One region of the Rothia sp. CCM 9419 genome, then DNA from elsewhere that is predicted to be linked to it. Evidence: riboswitches for the same ligand, from Rfam matches in the RefSeq annotation. Region 1 holds a riboswitch; the other holds the start of a gene.
The links. A riboswitch is a leader RNA that binds a small molecule or an ion and turns the genes downstream of it on or off. The one in region 1 is predicted to bind S-adenosylmethionine.
Positions count from the first base shown of each region.

Region 2: it holds a riboswitch for S-adenosylmethionine, as region 1 does, so the genes downstream of both, ACN08W_RS07740 (nuclease PIN) here and ACN08W_RS05635 (LLM class flavin-dependent oxidoreductase) in region 1, are expected to answer to the same signal.

Region 1 covers NZ_JBLXXY010000005.1:39,269-49,972, forward strand. The annotation lists gene ACN08W_RS05625 (phosphoglycerate dehydrogenase) at 1-791, opposite strand, end outside; gene cls (cardiolipin synthase) at 985-2,484, shown strand; gene ACN08W_RS05635 (LLM class flavin-dependent oxidoreductase) at 2,564-4,060, opposite strand; SAM riboswitch class IV at 4,160-4,272, opposite strand; SAM riboswitch class I at 4,448-4,536, shown strand; gene ACN08W_RS05640 (AMP-binding protein) at 4,542-6,650, shown strand; gene ACN08W_RS05645 (hypothetical protein) at 6,775-7,416, shown strand; gene ACN08W_RS05650 (trimeric intracellular cation channel family protein) at 7,578-8,345, shown strand; gene ACN08W_RS05655 (glycerophosphodiester phosphodiesterase) at 8,457-10,085, opposite strand.
Region 2 covers NZ_JBLXXY010000009.1:1,172-11,875, reverse strand. The annotation lists gene ACN08W_RS07755 (MFS transporter) at 1-1,213, shown strand, start outside; gene ACN08W_RS07750 (DUF808 domain-containing protein) at 1,283-2,230, shown strand; gene ACN08W_RS07745 (SNF2-related protein) at 2,213-5,728, opposite strand; SAM riboswitch class IV at 5,874-6,002, shown strand; gene ACN08W_RS07740 (nuclease PIN) at 6,034-6,228, shown strand; gene ACN08W_RS07735 (plasmid stabilization protein) at 6,225-6,674, shown strand; gene ACN08W_RS07730 (DUF6350 family protein) at 6,859-8,649, shown strand; gene ACN08W_RS07725 (hypothetical protein) at 8,889-9,308, opposite strand; gene purN (phosphoribosylglycinamide formyltransferase) at 9,439-10,062, shown strand; gene purH (bifunctional phosphoribosylaminoimidazolecarboxamide formyltransferase/IMP cyclohydrolase) at 10,173-10,704, shown strand, end outside.

The sequences.
Region 1 (10,704 bases):
TGCTTCACCACATCAACCGCAGCACCAGCAATAGCACCGCTCTCCAACGCCGCAATCAACGCATCCTCATCAACAGTGACACCGCGACCAACATTCACCACAAATGCACGAGAAGGCAACAACGCCAAACGCTGTTCGTTCAACGCATTCTCCGTCTCAGCAGCAGCCGGAAGAATCATCACCAAAATATCAGTCTGAGGCAAGTACTGTTCAATATCATCAACAGCAATCACGGGAAAACCAGCTCGTTCACCAGCAGAACGCGCCACACCCTGCACCTGAGCACCAAAGGCCTGAAATAAGCGGGCTGTGCTCTGACCGATAGATCCAAAACCCCAAATCAAAACACGAGCGCCCAAAAGAGTTGTGACTTTATCCGCAGGATGAAGCTCCTGAGGACCACCTAACTCCCCCGCCCAACGAGAATTATCTTGCTCCTCAGAAAGCAACGGCAAGAAACGCACAAAATTTAATGTCAAAGCCAGCGCATGCTCAGCAACGGTCAAAGAATGCAAGCCAATACCAGAACAGATAACCGCTTCATCACGGAAACCAGCTGCACGAGCCTGGTCAGGCCCAGCAAGAAGAGCCTGAACCAACTTCACCTGAGATAAATTCTTCGCTGCATCTTGCAACTGTTCATTAGTATTACCCCAGCTAATCATGACATCGGCATCATAGTGCTCTGCAGGTAAAAGCTCAGTAGGGTCATAAGAAACTAGCGTATCTTCTGCCTGAAGACCAAGCTTCTGAGCGTCCAAAGGAATAATAGTAGGAGCAAGGATTTTCATATCAAATCTTCCATATCACGAGAACATTAAACATGCCCTAAGGCACTCTTCTTAGATTATGTCCTAGAGCACACAGAATAAAAATATCAACACCCAAATTACGACAAATACATCCACCCAACACACATACCCCCGAAGAAATATAAGAAAATACACTCTTCTCATCTGAAAAACTTTCTATAAAATAAATCTCGTGGACCCTCTTAACATCTTTGGACTAGCCCATCTACCTACGTGGTTAGCGTTAACACTCTTCATCCTCGATATCACCTTGCGTATTATCGCAATCTGTTGGCTACCCTATAACCGCAAACCCGTGGTTGCTCTCGGCTGGCTCATGGCAATATTCCTCGTCCCATATATCGGGTTTGTTGCCTTCTTGCTCTTTGGATCTTCCCGACTACCACGACACCGAAGAATCCGACAACGCACCATCAACGACATGATGAAAGAGATACTCGCATCCAAAAATGCTGATGAAGAATCCCGTTCCATCCTCGGATCCCATGGAGAACTTCCTGAACCAGCACGAGTAGCAGCGAACCTCAACTACAAGCTCGGAGCGCTCCCCCTCGTCGGTGGCAACACTTTCACACTCATCAAAGATAACCACCAAGCTATCCGACAGATGACAGAAGAAATCAACCGGGCAGAACGATACGTACACTTCGAGTTTTATATTGCCGCCTACGACAACACCACCAAACCGCTATGGGATGCGCTTCTTGCAGCACACCAGCGCGGAGTACTGGTCAAAATCATGATCGACCATTGGGGCTCTCGAAAATACCCCAATTGGAAAAAACTCTGCAAACTCCTTGATGACTCCGGAATCAACTGGCAGCTCATGTTGCCCTTGAAACCATTCCAAGGTAAATGGCAACGACCAGACCTGCGTAACCACCGCAAAATCGTCATTGTTGACGGTCGTATCGCATTCTCCGGCTCACAAAACGCTATCGACCGTTCCTACAATCTATCTGCCAACCTCAAAAAAGGACTCGTCTGGCAAGACCTTACATTCTCATGCACAGGCCCCGTTGTTGAAGAACTTAACGCCGTCTTCATCTCAGACTGGTACTCCGAAACACGAGAACTACCACTGAACGAAATCGAAACAGCTATTCCCCGTGTGCACAGCGGAATGTTGGCACAAATTGTTCCATCGGGCCCCGGATTCGAAACGGAAAACAATCTACGCCTCATCAACTACCTCATTTACAATGCAGAACGACGCATCGTCGTCTGCTCCCCCTACTTCGTCCCAGAAGAAACACTCTTACAAGCACTCACCAACGCAGCACTATCAAAAATTGATGTCACCCTCATCGTCTGCGAAAAAGGAGACCAGTTCCTACCCAACATGGCTCAACGCTCCTACTACGAGAAACTTCTCCATGCCGGAGTCACCATCAAACAATACCCCGGGCCAACCGTATTGCACTCAAAATACATGTTTGTAGACGACCACCTCACGTTCATCGGCTCATCCAACATGGATCCGCGCTCATTTGCGCTCAACCTCGAAGTATCCACCTTCATCGTTGATACAGGAATGGTTAAAGAGTTAGAAAGTATCTCTGAAGAATACATCTCTCAATGCAAAACCCTCCGATACGACGAATGGGTTGCCCGCCCCAACCGTATCAAGGTCGTAGAAAATATCTGTAGGCTCTGGTCATCGCTCCTTTAAAAGATGAGGGTTCTCTCTGATATACCCCCTACACCAAAGAGAACCCTCACACGGCGAATCATGACCAGAAGAAAAACTCTTATAAACGCTCTGCCTGATTCTGAGCCAAGCTCAAAAACTGACGGGCAGGAGTGTCAGCAGCGTTAGGACCACCAGCAAAAGCGCCACGATATGCTGCCGCAGGATGACGCTCATTCACACGTGTATGCCCCACACCAAAAAGATTCTCACGCAATGTATGCCCCTCATACTCCGTACGATACCGGCCCCGCTTTTGAAGCTCAGGAACAACAAACTCCACAAAATCCTCAAAAGAACCAGGCGAAACATGATACGCAAGGTTAATACCGTCTAAATCACCCTCATCAATCCAGCGTTCCAGCTCATCAGCAACAGTCTGAGCAGAACCAATAATCACATCGCCCATACCACCAATAGCGCAATGACGAGCAATATCAGCACGAGTCCACTTCTTCGTCTGAGACTGCAAAGTAAAAGGCGTCAAAAAGGATTGGATGGACTCCGTCTTGACATACTCAAGAATCTCGTCCTCATCAAATAGTGAAAGATCAACACCAGACCAGCCACCAACAATTCCTTGAGAAGACTCTATATCCACATATTTCACATAATCCTGATACTTCTGCTGTGCCTTCTCGTCAGTTTCATCAACTACCACCGAAAGCATGGCAAGAATCTTCACGTCATCACGGCGGCGTCCGGAACGCTCAGCCTCATCACGGATACGAGAGGTCACATGCCTGGTCAAATCTGGACGTAAAGCAGAAATGAAAATCGCTTCGGCATGTTTTCCAGAAAAAGCCTGACCGCGAGAAGACGCACCAGCCTGAAAAATTACGGGAGTACGCTGAACAGACGGCTCGGTCAAAGAAATTCCAGGAACTTGAAAATACTTGCCTTGATGCAAAATAGGATGAATTTTCTCAGGATCTGCAAAAATTCCGCGCTGACGGTCACGTAGCACCGCTCCGTCTTCCCAAGAGCCTTCCCATAACTTATAACAGACGTCGAGAAATTCGTCAGCAATTTCGTATCGTTCATCATGCTCAATCTGACCGGCAAGCCCCTGATTCTCTGCCGCAGATTGAAGATAAGAAGTCACTACGTTAAAACCAACACGACCACCCGTTAAATGATCTAACGTTGCATAAGAACGAGCCAAAGTATAAGGCTGGTTATACGTCACGGCAGCTGTCACCCCAAAACCAAGATGTTCCGTGACCGCTGCCATCGCCGAAATCTGTAAGAACGGATCACCTACCGGCACCTGTGCACCATCACGAAGTACGGGTGCAACAGAATCCTTATACACGTCGTATACGCCCACCACATCAGCGATAAAGACCGCGTCAAAAAGCCCTTTTTCGCACACCTGAGCTAAATCTGTCCAATATTTAATGGTGTTATATTCATCGGCTCGCGAGCGCGGATGACGCCATAAGCCGAAGCTTTGGTGGCTTGTTGTGGTCATATCAAACGCGTTGACAACGATACGTTTTTTAGAAGAAGACGGTGTCGTAGTAGGTTGTTCTGTCGTGGCGGTATGAGTTGCCATAAGTTTTTTCCTTTGCGTTCTTAGAGGAGAGAGCACTCCTCTATGAGGCGTGGCATATTGAGAACCATATTTTTCGGTGTTGATATGCCCGACGCATAGGCGCCGTATTTGCCGTTGTGATTATTTTGAGCCGGATCTTCATCTGGGGCACCCCGCTACGGGAAGAGGGTTGCCGTCCAACAAGCCAGAGCTTGACGTTGGAACTCGTGATCGCTGGGTTTAGCTTATAAAAAGTTCTTCTTGGTACCCAAGAGCTTCAGTGTTTATTGCGGTGGGTGACGTTCGCTAAGGAATATGACTCTATGCAACGTGATGTGTTCATCTGCTGGCAATGGAAAGTAACGTCTAGATGAATGTGTACGGAAGGTATTACGGTAGAACTCGTCTAAACCATCCAGAGCGGCTGAGAGACCTGGCTCTAAGACGTCGCAGCAACCTCGCTTATGCGGTGGTGCTAATGCCAGAAACGATGGGAGTATCGATGTCGTATTGTTCGTCTTTTTCTTATTCAGACCCTCGAAATCAGGTGCAGAATCCGGCAGATGTTTCGGATCAAGAACGTATTGATTTTTGGGCAAGGCAGGCGCGAGAACGTCTTAGTTGGGGAAAGCTATGGGATGAGGATAAAACGCATGAGTTTATTCCTCCTCGTTTAGTAGACGTTCGTGAAGATGGTGTTCAAGAATTTTCTGTTCCAACGATTAAGTGGTTTGAGGGTGGTCAGCTCAACGTTGCCTATAACTGTGTGGACAGGCATGTAGAGCAAGGTTTTGGCGATAAGGTTGCGCTTTTCTTTGAGGGTGAACCTGGTGATCGTGAAGCTATCACTTATGCTCAGTTGCAACGCCGTGTGGCTCAGGCGGCACATGGTTTAGAGCGTTTGGGTGTGGTTAAGGGTGATCGTGTTGTTGTTTATTTGCCGGTGATTCCTGAAACTATTATTTTTACTCTTGCCTGTGCGCGTATTGGGGCGATTCATTCTCTTGTTTTTGGCGGTTTTTCGGCGGAGGCTTTGAAGTTTCGGGTAGAAGATACTGGTGCCAAGGTATTAATTACAACTGATGGTCAGAATCGTCGGGGTAAGGTTGTTCCGGTCAAGTCGATAGCGGATGAGGCGTGTTCGTCTGAGAATAATATTGAGCATGTGGTGGTGGTGAACCGTACCTCAGCTACCGAGCAGGAAAGACAGAGTGTTCCGTGGTGTTTGGGGCGAGATGTTTGGTATCACGATTTGATTGAGGGTGTTCCAGATACACATGATTATTCATTGCATGATGCTGAAGATCCGTTATTTATTATTTATACGTCGGGGACAACGGGCCAGCCTAAGGGTCTTGTTCATACTATGGGCGGGTATTTGACGCAGACGGCGTATTCTCATGCGTTACTTTATGATTTGTTGCCTGATGTTGTTGATGCTGATGGTGTGCTTCGTCCTGATGAGTTAGCTACTTGTAATGATCGGCAAAAAGTTGCGGATACTGTTCATTGGTGCACAGCCGATTTGGCGTGGGTGACAGCTCATACTTATGAGATATATGGGCCGTTGGTCAATGGCGTGAGTCAAGTAATTTTTGAAGGTACACCTGATACTCCTACTTTTGAACGGCATTTTGAAGTGATTGAACGCTATGGTGTCACAAACTATTACACGGCACCAACGTTGATTCGTTCGTTGATGGGGGCTTTCCCGCATGGCCCAGAGTCGGGAAAGTATGATTTTTCGTCGGTTCGTCTTTTGGGTTCTGTGGGTGAGTCGATTAATCCACAAGCTTGGTATTGGTTACGTGAGCATATTGGTTCTGGTCGTGCTTCCTTTATTGATACGTGGTGGCAGTCTGAGACGGGTTCAACGATCTGTTCTCCTCGCCCGCATGATCCTCAGTTTGCGCCTGAGGGAACTTTTGAGCAGGGTACTCCAGGTATAGCTGTCAAACCAGGTTCTGCTACTCGTGCTATTCCGGGGGTTTCTGTGCGTGTTGTTGATGAGCACGGTGAGCCGGTTCAGACGGGGGCTCAAGGGTTCATTGTGGTTGATAAAGTGGGCCCTTCGATGGCTCGTACTGTGTGGAAAAATCCTCAGCGTTATCTTGATTCTTATTGGAGACATTATGGGGAGCGTGGCTGGTTTTTAGCTGGAGATGGCGCAAAGCAAGATGAGGACGGGGATATTTATATTCTGGGCAGGATTGATGATGTTATTAATATTTCGGGTCATCGTCTTTCGACAATTGAAATTGAGTCAGCTTTAGTGCGTCATGAGGCTGTGGTTGAGGCTGGTGTTTGTCCTATTGAGGATGAGTTGACGGGGCATCAAGCAGTAGCTTTTGTGACGCTTAGTGATGAGGGTAAGGCGTTGTCTTCTTCTGAGCTACGTGAGGTGTTGGAGTTGCATATTCGTTCTGAGATTGGACCTATTGCAAAACCTAAAGATGTGGTGGCGGTTGCTGAGATTCCTAAGACTCGTTCAGGGAAGATTACTCGTCGTTTGTTGTCTCAGTTGTATGAGGGGAAACCTCTAGGAGATACGTCGTCTTTGCAAAATGATGAGGTGTTGCGGGATATCGCTCAGGTTTTGGCGTGCTCATAAGACTGGGTAAAAAATTCGTGGTTATTTTAGGGTACGTATTCACTCAATAACATCACACTATTGTTTCCTTATTATTTGTATGGTTAGAATCTTGCATAGTAGGACATCTACGAAAGGTACTATCATGGAAAATATCCTTACTATCCGCTTTGAAGATGATGCTATTGCGTATAAGGCGCTATCTGAGCTTCGTTCTAATGCCCCAACGTACCGCGTTTTAGTGGGTGGAGTTGTTGTTGTAGAGAACGGAAAAGTTACAGCCAAAGACGGTTTTAACTATGATTCTTCTGTTCAAAGCAACTGGGCTTTCGGCGGAATTATTGGTGCCGCTATCGGTATGTGGGGTGGCCCAATTGGGCTTCTCCTTTACGGTGGTGCTGGAGCATTAGCAGGCTCCATGATTGATTCCACTGGTGCGGTTAAGGAAGCAAGACTATTTGATAAAGTCACTCGTTCTCTAGCAGTGGATGGAACAGTACTTGTTCTTCTGGCTCAAGAATCAGATGATCTTCTTGATAAATATCTGCAAGGTCTTGGCGCGGTAGATGTTCAGCGAGATAGTGTTGCTGAAGTTCAGGCCTCTATTTTGCAGGCGGAGAAGGCTCGTAAAGAGCTTGAGAAACAAGCTCAGAAAGAACTTCACGAGCAGAAGCGTGAAGAGTTCCGCCAGAAAGCTCACGAGAAGCATGAAGAGGTTAAAGAGAAATTCCATCATTTCTTCTCTCATACTTCTCATGACAAAGATTCTGCTAAGAGTAGCGAATAATCCTCAATAATTTTGATGATAGAAGAAGGCGGCTTACCATACGTGGTGAGTCGCCTTCTCGCCGTATACCACCTGTACTGGTGGTCTGTACATGCTGTAGCATGTATCGGTATTTATTGAAGTCATTCTATCGATATGAAACATCAGAAAGAGGCATGCGTATGCAGGTATGGGATCCAAGCGTGCTCTTTAGAGTGGTTGATGTAGCAGCAGTTGTTGCTAATGGTTTGCTCGGTGGCGCAGTTGCTCGCGCATTCCGTTTTGATGTTGTGGGTTTTATTCTCTTAGCGGTGCTCTCTGGTATGGGTGGAGGGCTAATCCGTGATGTTCTTCTTAATACTGGGTTACCCGTTGCATTGACTGATTCTGCGTATTGGGCTGGTGCTCTCATCTCAGCATTGTTGGCGTACTGTATCGATTTGGGGAGTCGTTGGGCTAACCGTGTTTTAGTTGTTGTGGATTTTCTGGGTATGGGTTGTTGGGCCGCTACAGGGACTATTAAATCTTTAGGTATTGGGCTTCATTGGCTTCCGGCTATTGCCCTCGGTGTGGTGACCGCGGTGGGCGGTGGTGTATTGCGAGATATGATGGTCAACCGTGTTCCAGCTATCTTGGGAGGTAATTCTCTCTATGCGACAGTAGCGGTTGTTGGCGCGGCAGAGACTGCTCTATGTACGACACTTTTTTCTTCTCCTAATATTGGGATGGGAATATCAATTATTTCGTGTCTAGTGTTTGGTCTTCTTGCGCACACGAGGCGTTGGCAGTTGCCGGAGCCTGTCAAACTTTCTGTTCCTCGACCACGTTTCAGACGTAAAAAACCTGAGACTCATACGATTGCTGGTGAAGGCTGGACACCGGGGAATCCTCTTACCGAGAATTTAGAAGTTATTCCGATGAGTCAGGTCAAAAGAACATCACACAAGTAATGACATACCTGTTTTTAACGGTGATACGTGCAGAACCCCGCAGTTAGTCTGCGGGGTTCTGCATAGGGTTGAGGTGTTGTGGGTGGCAAGAGGTTTTAGCCGTCGATATCCCTAAATTTTGTAGGTGACGACGTTACTCAAAGCGAGCGCTCCGCCGTGTGCGGCATCTTGATAACGCCCAAAATGAACATAAGGCCCACGGTAGGAGGTGTCGGCGATGGGTGTAGAACGTGCCCCCGCAACATCAATAATGATGTTTGATGGTCGGACGATAATTTTGCCGCGAATATCTTCACCGGCAACAAAAGGTTTACGAGGGCGTAGCGTGACCAGTGGCGTCAAGTCTGATGATCCAGCGTCAACACGTAGTAATTGAACCACGTCTCCTGAGAGGTACGAGCCGTTTTCGTCCATGACAGATGCACCGGGGCGAATAGCTAGAACGTATCCGCCGCCACGGGGGTTGGTGGTGTCGAATTTTGCGGCGATACCAAAGGCTGAATCGTCTTCTCGCCCGAAGGCAAGATAACCGTATTGCCAGGTGGTGGTGGGGAGTGCGTCTTTCCACTGCATTGTGAAGTTGATGACGTAACTATCAGCGGTGGATGTGCGGTGAGCTAATGGGCCTAGAAGGATAGAGTCATCATAGGCTTGTTGATGGACGAGTTCACCGTTTTCCCAGCGGGGTAGGTTCACAACGTCTTGTTGTCCAGCCGGTAGCATGCCATGTAGTCGTCGGCCTTGTTCTAGGGCAAGGTTGGGGCTTGTGGTTCTTCCGCTGAGCCAGAAGGGGTCTGGCGACATGAATCCGCGAACACCTAGGGACGCAAAATGTTCTTGTACCCAACGACGGTGAGTTTCCCAGACGATAACGGGTTTTCCGAGGTTGATAATTTGTGATATTTTTTCGTCGCTCATGGAGTCTTCGGTACGTCCGATGACGGTTTCGAAGAAGGGCACTCCCAGCATGTCGACGTTATCTGATGATGCTAATTGTGCGATGTCTTCGAAAGAATCGTGTGCGTCGAAGTAGCACCATGTGGTGAACCCTGCTTCTTTTGCGTACCGAATGAAGCCGTTGTCGCCGTCGAATCCGCCTTTGCCGTTGCGGAACATTTTAATGACGACTTGGTCTTGCATCCCGCGGGCAGTTAGGAGTTCTAGTAACTTGGGTTGTCCGGCAGAGTCTTTTGCTTCGATGAAGAGAACAGCGGAGCCGCCTACGGATTGGTAGGGGCCACCGGCTTCGGTGGCGAGGATGACGCCGAGGGCTTCTTCGAGGGTGGTGATGTGCACGAGGGGTGTGTTAGGTCCGAGGAAGTCTCTCATATCGATGAGGGGGCGTTTGACTTCGGCGAGGGTACTGGTGCTGACGTACCCTGTTTTTTCGGTGGTGGTGCGGCGTAGTGCGTTGTCGTGCATACAGACGAGTTCTCCGTCGGCGGTGGTACGCACTGATATTTCTACAGCTTGAGCGCCTTTGAGGATGGCTTGTTGATAGGCGTAGGCGCTGTGTTCAGGGTTGACGTCTCCTGCCCCACGGTGGGCTATGACGAATTGTTCTTGTGAGAGGAACTGTTCAACGAGTGTGGGTTGTGGTTGTTCTTCTGCGGCGTGGTTCTGTTCTTCTGCGTAGGCTGTTGTTGTGGCTGCGCTGAGTCCGAGTGTTGTGGTGGCTCCGGCTACCCAGCGGAGTGCGGTTCGACGGGATAAGCCATGAGAATGTTGTGGTATCGACATGGAGACTTTCTAAAATATGGGGTTATAGGGCCCTTGAGTATAAGGGTAATGTGGTCAGTTAGTTTTTACCAGATACGGTATCTGGAAAGATTATTCTCTCAGATAATGGTCTTGATGAGTTTTATCTCGTGATGTTTTTCTAGTTCAGGTTTTTCCCTGATTACGGTAAGGATTCTTTTGAGAAAAACACAGAGTTACGTTTTTGATTCTCAAAACTTTTTTATTTTACCAATGGTTTCCAAAGAAAAATTTTCAGTTTTAGAGTTGATCATGAAAGCTGTCAAAACTGAAATCACGATAATACATCGTAGATACTTCAGACAACACTCTGCAAAAAAGTTTCACTATTTTAAAAATCTTTATTTTTGAGCTGACCTGCGACGTCATTGATTTAAAGTTCAATTAATAATGATATTCGTCATCGTGTCGAGATACTCTAGAGAACAATTACCGTATAATCTCTAACGTCAAATATTTAAATATTTGCGACCGCTTCTTGCGGTAATCATCTGTGGACATACCACGTATGAGAATCATGATAAGAATTATTCTCAGAGGTTTTCTTGGGGAAGAGAATCGGTAGTTCACATCTACGCAGGAAGGTGCTGACGTACTTTGG
Region 2 (10,704 bases), on a different contig from region 1:
TTTGGGTTTCCAAATTACATCAACAGCCGTCACCCTAGAAATTTTTTCGTTCACGCACTCCACCTTCGCCGTAGGGCTTCTCGGCTTTATTGTGGTGTTACCCCTTATCATAGGAGGTCTTTACGGAGGAGTCATTGCCGATAACTATGACCGTCGTAAAGTTTCTTTAACCGCCAGCTGGGGCATGTGGCTCATGACCCTTTTCATTGCCTTGCAATCATGGATCAATCTCCAGAACCAATGGGTTTTGTATACTCTCGTTGCTTTAGAATCATTACTTTTCCCCATTAATCAGGCTGCTCGTGGCGCTATTATCCCTCGAATAGTTCCGCCAAAACTTCTTGCATCTGCCAATGCACTTAATATGAGCGTTGGCTCCTTGGGCATGGCTCTTGGGCCTTTACTCAGCGGTTTATTCATTGCTTCTATCGGATATAACTACACATACCTTGTTAACGTTTTTGCTCTACTGGTCAGTATCTGGGCGCTATATAAACTTCCTACAGTCCTTCCTGAACACGATGAAAAAACACCAAAGGTTCGTGGTCTTCGCTCCGTAGTAGAAGGCTTTTATTTTGTACGGCGCACCCCCGTCATTGCGATGACGTTCATCGTTGATTTGATTGCGATGATATGTATCCAAGCCCGTCCTCTCATTCCGGCTCTAGTGCTCCTCTCCTTTGGTGGTGGAGACCTTGGCGCCGGTGTGCTCTTCTCAGCTGGCGCACTAGGGGCTTTTATTGGGGTCACTTTTTCGGGGTGGCTATCAGCTATACAACGCCGTGGAGCTTTCCTCACAATGAGCTATGTGTTGTGGGGGATAGGATTCGTTTTCTTCGGCACAATTGCATTCTTCTTAGAAGGACGCTCTCCGAGCGAGTCCTTGCACGAAAACCTGTTACCTCTTGTCTGTGCTTCTTGCGCGTTAGCGGTAGCAGGCTGGGCAGATGGTGTAGGCGGTATATTCCGTTCTACTATCATTCAACAAGAAACCCCCGATAGGCTTCGCGGACGTCTTCAAGGTATCTTCATCATGACCCTTGCTGGTGGGCCTAACATCGGTATTGGTGTGATGGGTCTGGGAGCTGCACTATTTGGTACCTCAATGACAGCCATCATTGGTGGTGTGATATGCGTTGGTGCTATCGTGCTAGCGACATACTGGAAACCAGCTTTGTGGAGATATCCAACCGAAAATACTCTTGAACAATAATGAACGATAACTTCCCTTGTATTCTTGGGGTAGTAGCTTATTGGACAGATATAAAGAAAAGAGATCCTCATGGCTGGCGGGCTAGTTGCGCTCCTAGACGACATCGCAGCATTAGTAAAACTCACAGCGGCAAGCACCGACGACATCGCTGCCGCAGCCTCTAAAGCAAGCGCTCGCGCTATTGGTGTTGTTGTTGATGATACTGCTGTTGTTCCCCAATATCTGAACGGGGTAGAACCTCGTCGTGAGCTACCTATTATTCGTAAAATTGCGGTTGGTTCTCTCCGGAATAAGCTATTTTTTATTCTTCCACTGATTATCTTTTTGAGTTGGTTATGGCCAGCGTCATTAACTCCGTTGTTAATGTTAGGTGGTCTGTACCTCTGTTTTGAAGGTGCTGAGAAGATACTAGAGTTATTTCATCCGCACTCAGCAGAAGAGACCGAAACCCCCGCTATTATTGCTGGGGAAGAAGCCGAGAAAAACGTTATTTCTGGGGCGATTAGAACAGACTTCATTCTCTCTGCCGAGATTATGGTCATCGCCATGAACACTATTGCTCATGAGGGAACGTGGGCTATTCGTATTATCTCCCTCATCGTGGTGGCGGTGCTGATTACTCTACTTGTCTACGGTGTTGTTGCCGTACTCGTGAAGATGGATGATGTCGGCTTAGCGCTCATGCGCCGTGAATCTTCTATGACACAAAAAATAGGCGCTGTGCTCGTGTCAGGAATGCCTCTTGTGATGAAAGGTATTTCATTACTTGGTACTTTTGCGATGCTTTGGGTGGGCGGGCATATCGTCTTGAGCGGTTTAGCAGATATCGGTTTTCACGCCCCAGAACATGCAGTTGAATACCTTGTTCATGCTCTCACCTCGTGGAGTTCCGGTACTCTTCTGAGCGTGCTTGCATGGTGCGCTGAAACATTTTTTGCCATGATCTTTGGTCTGTTATGTGGCGGTATTGTGGTTGTTACAACGCACTTCTTCTCATCGCTACGAGGTACTCAATAGTTCTCGGATATGTTCTGCTGTCATCTTTTCGCTAAAGAAATCTCCATCATCAACAACAGCGTCGAAGAGTGCAGACTTATTTTTTTGTAATTCCATAACTTTTTCTTCAATGGTTCCCGCAGCAATAAGCCTGTAAACCATCACATGTCTGGTCTGCCCAATACGGTGGATTCTGTCGATGGCTTGTTGCTCTGCTGCAGGGTTCCACCACGGGTCCATCAAGAAACAATAATCTGCTGAGGTGAGGTTAAGGCCGAACCCTCCCGCCTTGAGAGAGATGAGAAAGACGGAGCTTTCTCCTCGCTCAAATTGTTCGATAACTTTTGCGCGGTCTCTTGTCGAACCGTCAAGATAGCAGAATTCAATATTCTGTTCTTCTAAATCTTTTGCGATGGTTTTAAGGTAGCTGGTGAACTGGGAGAAAATCAGTACACGGTGTCCCTGAGAGAGAACTTCTGGCAGATACGACTGAAGGTACTCTAGTTTTGATGAGGTAATGTGCGAGTACTCTTCGTCGACTAGATGAGGTGCTAGCGCCATCATGCGTAGTTTTGTTAACGAACGGAAGACCGTAAAACGGTTTTTGTCCATATCTTTGAGCAGTCCCAGAACTTTTTTGCGTTCTTGTTGTAGGAGCATATCGTATACTTTACGATGCTCTGGGTTAAGAGCAATGGGCATTCTTTGGTCTGTTTTATCTGGTAGCTCTGTGGCAACAAGTTCTTTCGTTCGCCGGAGAATCAGCGGGCGTATCCGTTGCCGTAACTGTTCGAGTTTTTCGTGGTCTTTGCTTTCAGTGATGGGTTGTACGTAATAGTCTTTGAATTTTCGTGCACTGGGGAATAGACCTGGTGCCACGAGAGAGAAGATAGACCATAACTCCATGAGGTTGTTTTCCATGGGTGTTCCGGTGACGGCAAGTTTGAAACGTGCAGGTATTTTTCGTGCTATTTGGTGTGCTTGAGTCCTCGCATTCTTAATGAACTGCGCTTCATCAAGAATGACCCCGTTCCACGGTGTTTCTTGTGCGTAACTGTTAAAAGCGTTGGAATCTAGTCGTAGCAGAGTGTATGAGGTGATAACGACTTGTGCCTGACCGATACGTTCTGTGAGTGTTTGTTGCGATTTTGCAGTGGATGTGGTGATGGCGGCGATTTCAAGTTCTGGTGCGAAGCGTTCTAATTCTTGTACCCAGTTGGGAACAACAGAGGTGGGGGCAATGATGAGGAAAGGAGCAAATGATGGGGTGCTGTTATTGAGCTCTTCGACCCATTGTTCATAGGCTTTGAGCATCATGGAAATAGTTTGTAGTGTTTTACCAAGCCCCATGTCATCACCGAGGACGGCTCCAAGGCGGTGTTTCCACAGGAAGTAGAGCCATTGGTAGCCTTCTTCTTGGTAGGGGCGTAGCTGTGCTTGGAGTGTTGCTGGAGTCGGTACGTTATCGCTACTGTCTTTGTCGCTGAGGAGGCTGTGAATATTTTCTTGCCATCCTTGGCATGATTGTGTGGTGGTGGCAAGATCTTCGAGTTCTTCCCACATCCCTAATTGGTGTTTGTTGAGGCTAAGTGGTTGGTCTGGTTCTGAGAAGTCTTCTATTTCGGCTAGTAGTTGACGTAGTTTGATAAATTCTGGTCGGTTGAGGGGATAGTAGTTGCCATCACCGAGAAGGATGTGTTTTTTCCCCGCGTTGAGTGCCTCAAAGATCGTAGAGAATGATACGGTCCATTGACCAATGGTGACAATAATTCCAAGGTCAAACCAGTCTTGGGTGTCGCTTGGTTCAACTCTCATCTGGATTTCGGGGGTAACGTCCAGTTCTGTGAATTGAGGTTCTTGTCCATGAGTTTGGATGCGGAGTCCACGAACATTGCGGTATTGGGGCAGTATCGATTCGGTGAGTTGTTGAACATCCCAGTCGTAGAAGTGTTGTTCTGTGAGCTGTAATGCGGGGTAGATATTTTTGAGTTGCGCGAGGATTGTATTTTCGTAGTTTTTATCGCGCTGTTCATAGATGTCTAATAAGGTGCTCTGTACTGGGAAGTATTCGAGGTTGCTTTCATCTCGTGTGTTCTTGAGCGGGTCTTTAGGGTATTCCCATTCCCAGCGGGTGTGGGCGTGGGGTGTTTGTTCGCTGTCGAAGTAGACGTGAAGAATTAGCTCTGGTTGTTGCACTTGGGGTGGTTGTATCGTTGCGTCGTTGGTGCAGAAGCTGATATTGCGTGTGAGATATGGGTAGAACTCTTGATAGAAACTATTGATATCTTGTGAGGGGATTTCGATATGTTCTTCTCGGATAAGGGTTTCTGCTGCGCCGTTGAGTGTTTCTTTCAGGGGAATGAAAATGAGGTCGGCTGCGGCGTATCGGTCGTTGAGACGTGTTGGATTGATGGCGCTAGGTAGGGTTGTTTCCCAATGTTCAGCTTGTGCTGTGGCTTTGTAGTGTTCTTGTGCTTTGTGCCCGAGGGCAATGAATCCGTTGCGGGGCTGGCCTATTGGGTGGCAGTAGTATGCGAGGAAGGCATTTTCTCCTGTGGTGAGTGTTGGTGTGATGCGTAGACCGTCTTTGTAGCTGTGAAGTTCTGCTTTTAGCGTGGCTTCTTCGGTGTGCGCCGTAGTGATGGGTGTTCCCTCTAACAGGATGGGCAGTGCTATTTTTTCTGCTTTTTTGAGTACTTTCCATAGTAGGGACGAGTTAACCGTAGAAAGTGTTACCCAATCGCGGTGGGAAGTATACGCTGATTGCCAAGGTCTGATGATGGAGTAGAACTCTCGCAACCATCGTTCGTGTTCGGGTCGGAGGGCGTGGCTGCTTGTCTTTCCGGTGTAATCTTTTTGGAAGTGTTCCCAGTTGATGCCGTCTTTAATCCAACGGTTGTTTTTACCTTGGACGAGTGGGCGTGCTTGTAGGGTGATACGTGGTGTTTTGTGTTGACCGCTACCGAGTGCGAAGCGGGAGTTAACGTGCATTTTGAGGTCGAGAGCGGCGATGGTATTGCTGTTATTTTCGTAGGGTATCCGGTGATGCTGCGCCAGTGTTTGTGACAGTGTTCTGCGCCATGTCGACATTTTTTGTTGTTCTGCTAGCTCTTGTGCAGTAGTGATTCCGTGGTGTTTGAGCTGTTCTTCGCTGAGTCCGTCTGTGACGCGTTGAGTGGAACTTTGAGCTTTGCTAACTTTTTCGGCTCTTTCGATGGCGGTGAGCATGATGGCTACGGAGTGTTTGCAGTCGGTGCGTACTGGGCAGGTGCATCGTGCGGAGAAAGCGAGGGATCCTTCAACCTGTTCTGCGGGGAAGACAATTTTGCTGAGGTATGGGTCTGTTGCGTCGCCGTAGGTTGTTCCTGTCAGGATGTGTGCTTGGGCGTCGTAGGAGTATCGGGCGACTTTGCCTTCTTGCATGTATTGTTTTCCGCGCAGGTAGGTGCGGTGTCCTACTTGCTGGATAATTTTTGCTGCGCTGACGGGGATTCTGGGGAAAGCTGATGGTGCATTCACGGTGGTTGTATCCTCTGCTGGCAGGGTGCATATATGTTCTAGGTTACCGGATGAGCTTGCACCAAAGCTGGTGTAGCCTAAATCTCTCAAATATTTTGGGTTGAGCTCTTTGTTTTTTGTGGTGGTTGCGTTATTCTGGATTCAGCTTCAAGAGTTTCAACTGATAAGCTCCGACTTTAGTTGAACGCCAACCCCATGTTCACGGGTGGCTCGGATGACGAAGCGGTTCGTATTCGCGTCATAGTACGCAGGCTGGTACGGACAAGAGCACTTCGAAAGGAAAGCGCATTCAGCGCAGTTGTATCATGCACAACACCGCTCGCCCTCAGCACAATATTCAAACTGTTTCTTCTGCTCAAACTCGTGGCGGTTACGCTGCCGTAAGCATTCAAGATTACACTCGTATTTCCCATGAGCGTTCTGAGTTTCTTAACTTTTTGCTCTCTCCTAATCCGCACGGTATCCCTAACCAGGAATACGGTATCTTACAAGCAGCATGAGTATAAGAGGACTACTTCTAGACTCTGATGTACTAGCAGAGATTCGCAAAGCCACACCACATCCGCAGGTCGTTGCGTTTCTTCGCCGTCGCTCATATATGGTGATGTACATATCAGCACTTAGCCTAGGCGAACTTAAAGGGCTTTACCCCTACCCTGAAACAGAGCGGTGGGTTAACGAACTTCTCGAACGTTTTAGCGGGCAGGTCCTCGACGTTGATACGAACGTATCTTTGGCATGGGCCGGTCGCCAAATTCGTGCTGAAGAACGCCCCTCACCAGAAGGCCCTTATACGCCATTGCCTACCGCCGCACTTGAAGGGCTCATGGCTGCTACCGCTGAAGTGCATCAGCTAGAAATAGTTTCTTCTAAAGCAGATATTTATCGTCGCTGGGGAGTCCCTGCCGTTAATCCGTTGCATGAAAACACCGCGCGAGGACTATAAACACTGTGTCTTTTGCATGATCTTAAGATGTAGGCTGTGATGAGCTTAGCGTCTTGACCGGCATACATGGTATGGTTCAGTGGGGTGCACGCGGTGAAGAAAATCCTTGGTTTATGTCTCATTTGGATGAGAAAAGCTGTGTGAACTTCAGAGTTCAATAGAGTTCATGACAAGATAAAAGACGATGAAAACCAGCGTGATGAAACCTCAACAACGTTCGATACCGATGCCCCTCTGGCTACAGGGGGTTGTCGAACTCTTTCGTACTGCCTTCTACTCTTGCTTTGCTGTAGTGCTACTACTGGGTGCCGTATGGTTTACCGGCGGTTTTGAACAGCGTGACCTCTACGCTATGGCAGTTTTAGTTAGCCAAATGTGGCTTCTAATCCATGGGGTTCCTCTTCATCTGAACATCTCTGCCCCGTATGGAGACACCCCCGATATTCAGGGGACGATGAGCTTTATCCCGTTGGGTTTAACGCTGATACCCTTATGGTTATGTTTCCGTTCAGGACGAGTCTTAGCTCAAGCATCTCGTGAGGGACAATTCTGGATACCAACATTAACCGGAGCTATCACTTATAGTGCCTGTGCTGGGGGCTTGAGCCTTTTGACAACAGATACTGCTGCGGTAGCGTACCCTGTAGCTTCTGCACTTGTACCGTGTTGGGTCGTTTTATCAGGGCTTATTCTTGGTGGCTGGTACGAGTCTCGTTCTTTGGCGAGAATGATCGGTGTTAACGCTGCAGAATGGGTTGCTCAGTTTAGCCAGTACTCACGTTGGACGGGTTCTTATGTTTGGACGGTTCTTCGCGCATCAATCGTGGCAGTTCTTGCGTTTATTGGCTGTGGAGGGCTATTACTGAGCTTGTCTTTGCTCTGGCATTGGAGCGATGTCGTCACAATTTATCAATTGCTTGATGCTGGTGCTATCGGCGATACGGCTTTGACCTTTTTACAGCTTGGGGTCATCCCTAACGTAGTTTTTTGGGCGATGTCTTGGAGTGTCGGAGCTGGTTTCTCATTGGGAGAACATACCTCCGTAAACTTCTTTGAACACTCTACTGGTGTGCTCCCCGCTTTCCCTCTTCTGGGTGCCTTACCAACGGTCAATGAGCCGTGGAGCTATATTGCTATTGCGGTTCCTGTGCTGTGCGGTATTGTTGCTGGCTGGTGGTTCTTCCGCGCCGGCGAAGACCATCTTGATGAGTGGCTTTCTCTTAAAATTCCTTTCCGCTGGATTTCTTTGCCACTATCAACTTTTGCCTTAGCTATCTTTGTTTCTATTCCTGCCGGCATCATTTTGGCGTTATGCGGTTGGGCATCGCGCGGTTCTCTTGGTATGGGACGTTTTACTGATTTAGGGCCAGATGCTTTATTATTTGGTGCTTTATCTGCCGGTTGGATTGCTTGTGGCGTGATGATGGGATCGGTGATGGCCCCTATCTTCCATCGTGGCGCTATTACTGAGCTTGAGCGTTTCTCTGAGCTAAAGAATGACCGTGAAGAGCGCCGTCGTCGTAAACGTCTTGCCCGCGAGCAGAAAAAAGCGCAACGTCGAAACTCTCGTCAGAATTCTGCTATCGCAGAAGTTGAAGAACAGCATGATGAAACCAATAAGCCTTCTTCCGAGGCTGTGCGTCGTCTCTTAGAAGACTCTGATGAACCGTTATCGGATATGACGCTATCTGAGGTGGCTCAAAAAGAGGAGCAAAAAACTGCTGATTTTGAATCTGTCGTAGCCCAAAACTTACGATTGTTTTCTGATATCGAAGAGGAAAACCTCGAGGCTCAGGCAGAGGCTTCGTCAACTGAAGATGATGTATCGAAACAAAAAAATGATACTGCAGCCGATCAGGTAACTGGAGATAAGGATTCTTCTGAAGGGAAAACCCTCACTCACTTTAAACATGGGCGAGTCATACGCCGTCCAAAAACTCGACGTCGTTCTTCGTCGCAGTCTGATGACTCTTAACGCCTTTCGGGGCACAGAGCTTTTGGCGTTCTGAGGGTGTGAGAAAACCTCACTTAAATAATTGAGCTGATGGGATGTATCTAGAGCATCATCAAATGTGCTTGAAGACAATACCTTGAGGTTTTATTTTGAAGTTTATTGCGGGGGTTGTTTGTCCCAGTCTAATCGCTCTACAACCACCACCATGAGTACTGCTACCAGTACCCCTATAACTCCCGGTATAACTGCCCATATCGGCTTTATTTGAGTAAGGACCCTAAAAGATTATCTTCTAAATCAGCTTTACACTGCTCCTGCCGGACAATAGTCAGAGCATGACGGGTACAATCTGCAAACTGGTTTGTTTGGTCCATAAAAATTATTTGTATTGCGGTGCTAAACATGAGCACTAACGCAATCACCATAAAGAATGTGAACGTCACATACATGCCTGAGGACGCACGTGCCCGAGCAATATACGTCATGCCCCAAACAGCGCTGATAATCATCCCTAACTGAAAAGACACTGCTGCAATAAGCCACCACCCGCTATACGAGGAGAACACAAACCCTAAAAGGCCAAAAGCAATGCTCAAACGATGACAGACGTCAAGACGCTGCTTTGCGTCTTGAACCATGGGGGAGGACTCATTCTCAGGAAGCATAGGCTGTACAGACATACTCTCTAGGATACCTGCTCTGAGAGATTTGAGGGATTCCTCGCGCCTGCTCTCTCATGCGCAAAATACTTTAAGTCATATAAATAATTGAACTATTAGCTTCGCCACAAGGTGGGGTACACTGTGAACCATGCGTATTGTGGTGATGGTCTCTGGGTCAGGGACAAACTTACAGTCCATCATAGATGCTGTTTCGGCAGGCACCCTCACTGTGGATATTCTTGCTGTCGGTGCAGATAAACCGTGCCGTGGTATCGCACGAGCCCAAGAGAACGGTATTGAAACGTTCCTGTGCGAACCACATCATTATTCTTCTCGCGAGCAATGGAACCGCGCCCTTGAAGGACACCTCACCCGATATAACCCTGATCGTATCGTCTTCGCTGGCTTCATGCGCATCGTGGACAAACAACTTGTTGAACGATTCGCCGGACGTATCATCAATACCCACCCTGCTCTCTTACCCTCTTTCCCCGGAGCACACGGGGTACGCGACGCCCTCGCCTATGGGGTTAAAGTCACTGGAATGACGGTTCATTTAGTTGATGCAGGGGTGGATACCGGAACTATCCTTGCTCAAGCTCCTGTCTTTGTGGAAGATACAGACACCGAAGAAACCCTCCACGAGCGTATCAAAGTCAAAGAGCGGGAATTACTTGTGAACACTCTTGAACAGATAAGCCACACTCTACGTTCTTCGCAGAATGCCACGGAGAAAACCACTCCTGAAGAACATACACCCCCGCTTTTATAAGCGCCGGTGCCACAGATGTAGATACCTCATCACTGGTATCTAGCCCGTGGGCCGGGGCTGAAAACGGCTCAAAATAACACCTTTTACCCAGACAAAAAATTGGAGTATTTGTGAGCCTTACTCAGCTAGACCGTGTCCCCATCAAACGTGCGCTCATCTCTGTCTACGACAAAACTGGATTAGAAGACCTTGCACGCGAACTACACCAAGCCGGTGTATCACTCATTTCAACAGGTTCTACCGCAGCGACGATTGCTTCTGCTGGCGTACCAGTAACAGAAGTATCTGATATCACCGAGTTTCCCGAATGTCTTGAAGGTCGCGTCAAAACTCTTCACCCGAGGATTCACGCAGGTATTCTAGCTGACCGTCGGAAAGAAGAACACCGACAAACTCTAGAAGAGCTGAGCATCGAACCTTTTGACGTTGTTATCGTTAACCTTTACCCTTTTGCGCAAACCGTTGCTTCTGGCGCTGACCACGATGCTATTATCGAAAAAATCGATATTGGTGGTCCTTCCATGGTGCGTGCAGCCGCAAAAAACCATCATTCAGTAGCTGTTGTCGTCGACCCCCAACGCTATGATGACGTCATTAACGCAGCCCAAAACGGTGGATTTACTTTAGCTGAACGTCGCCGTC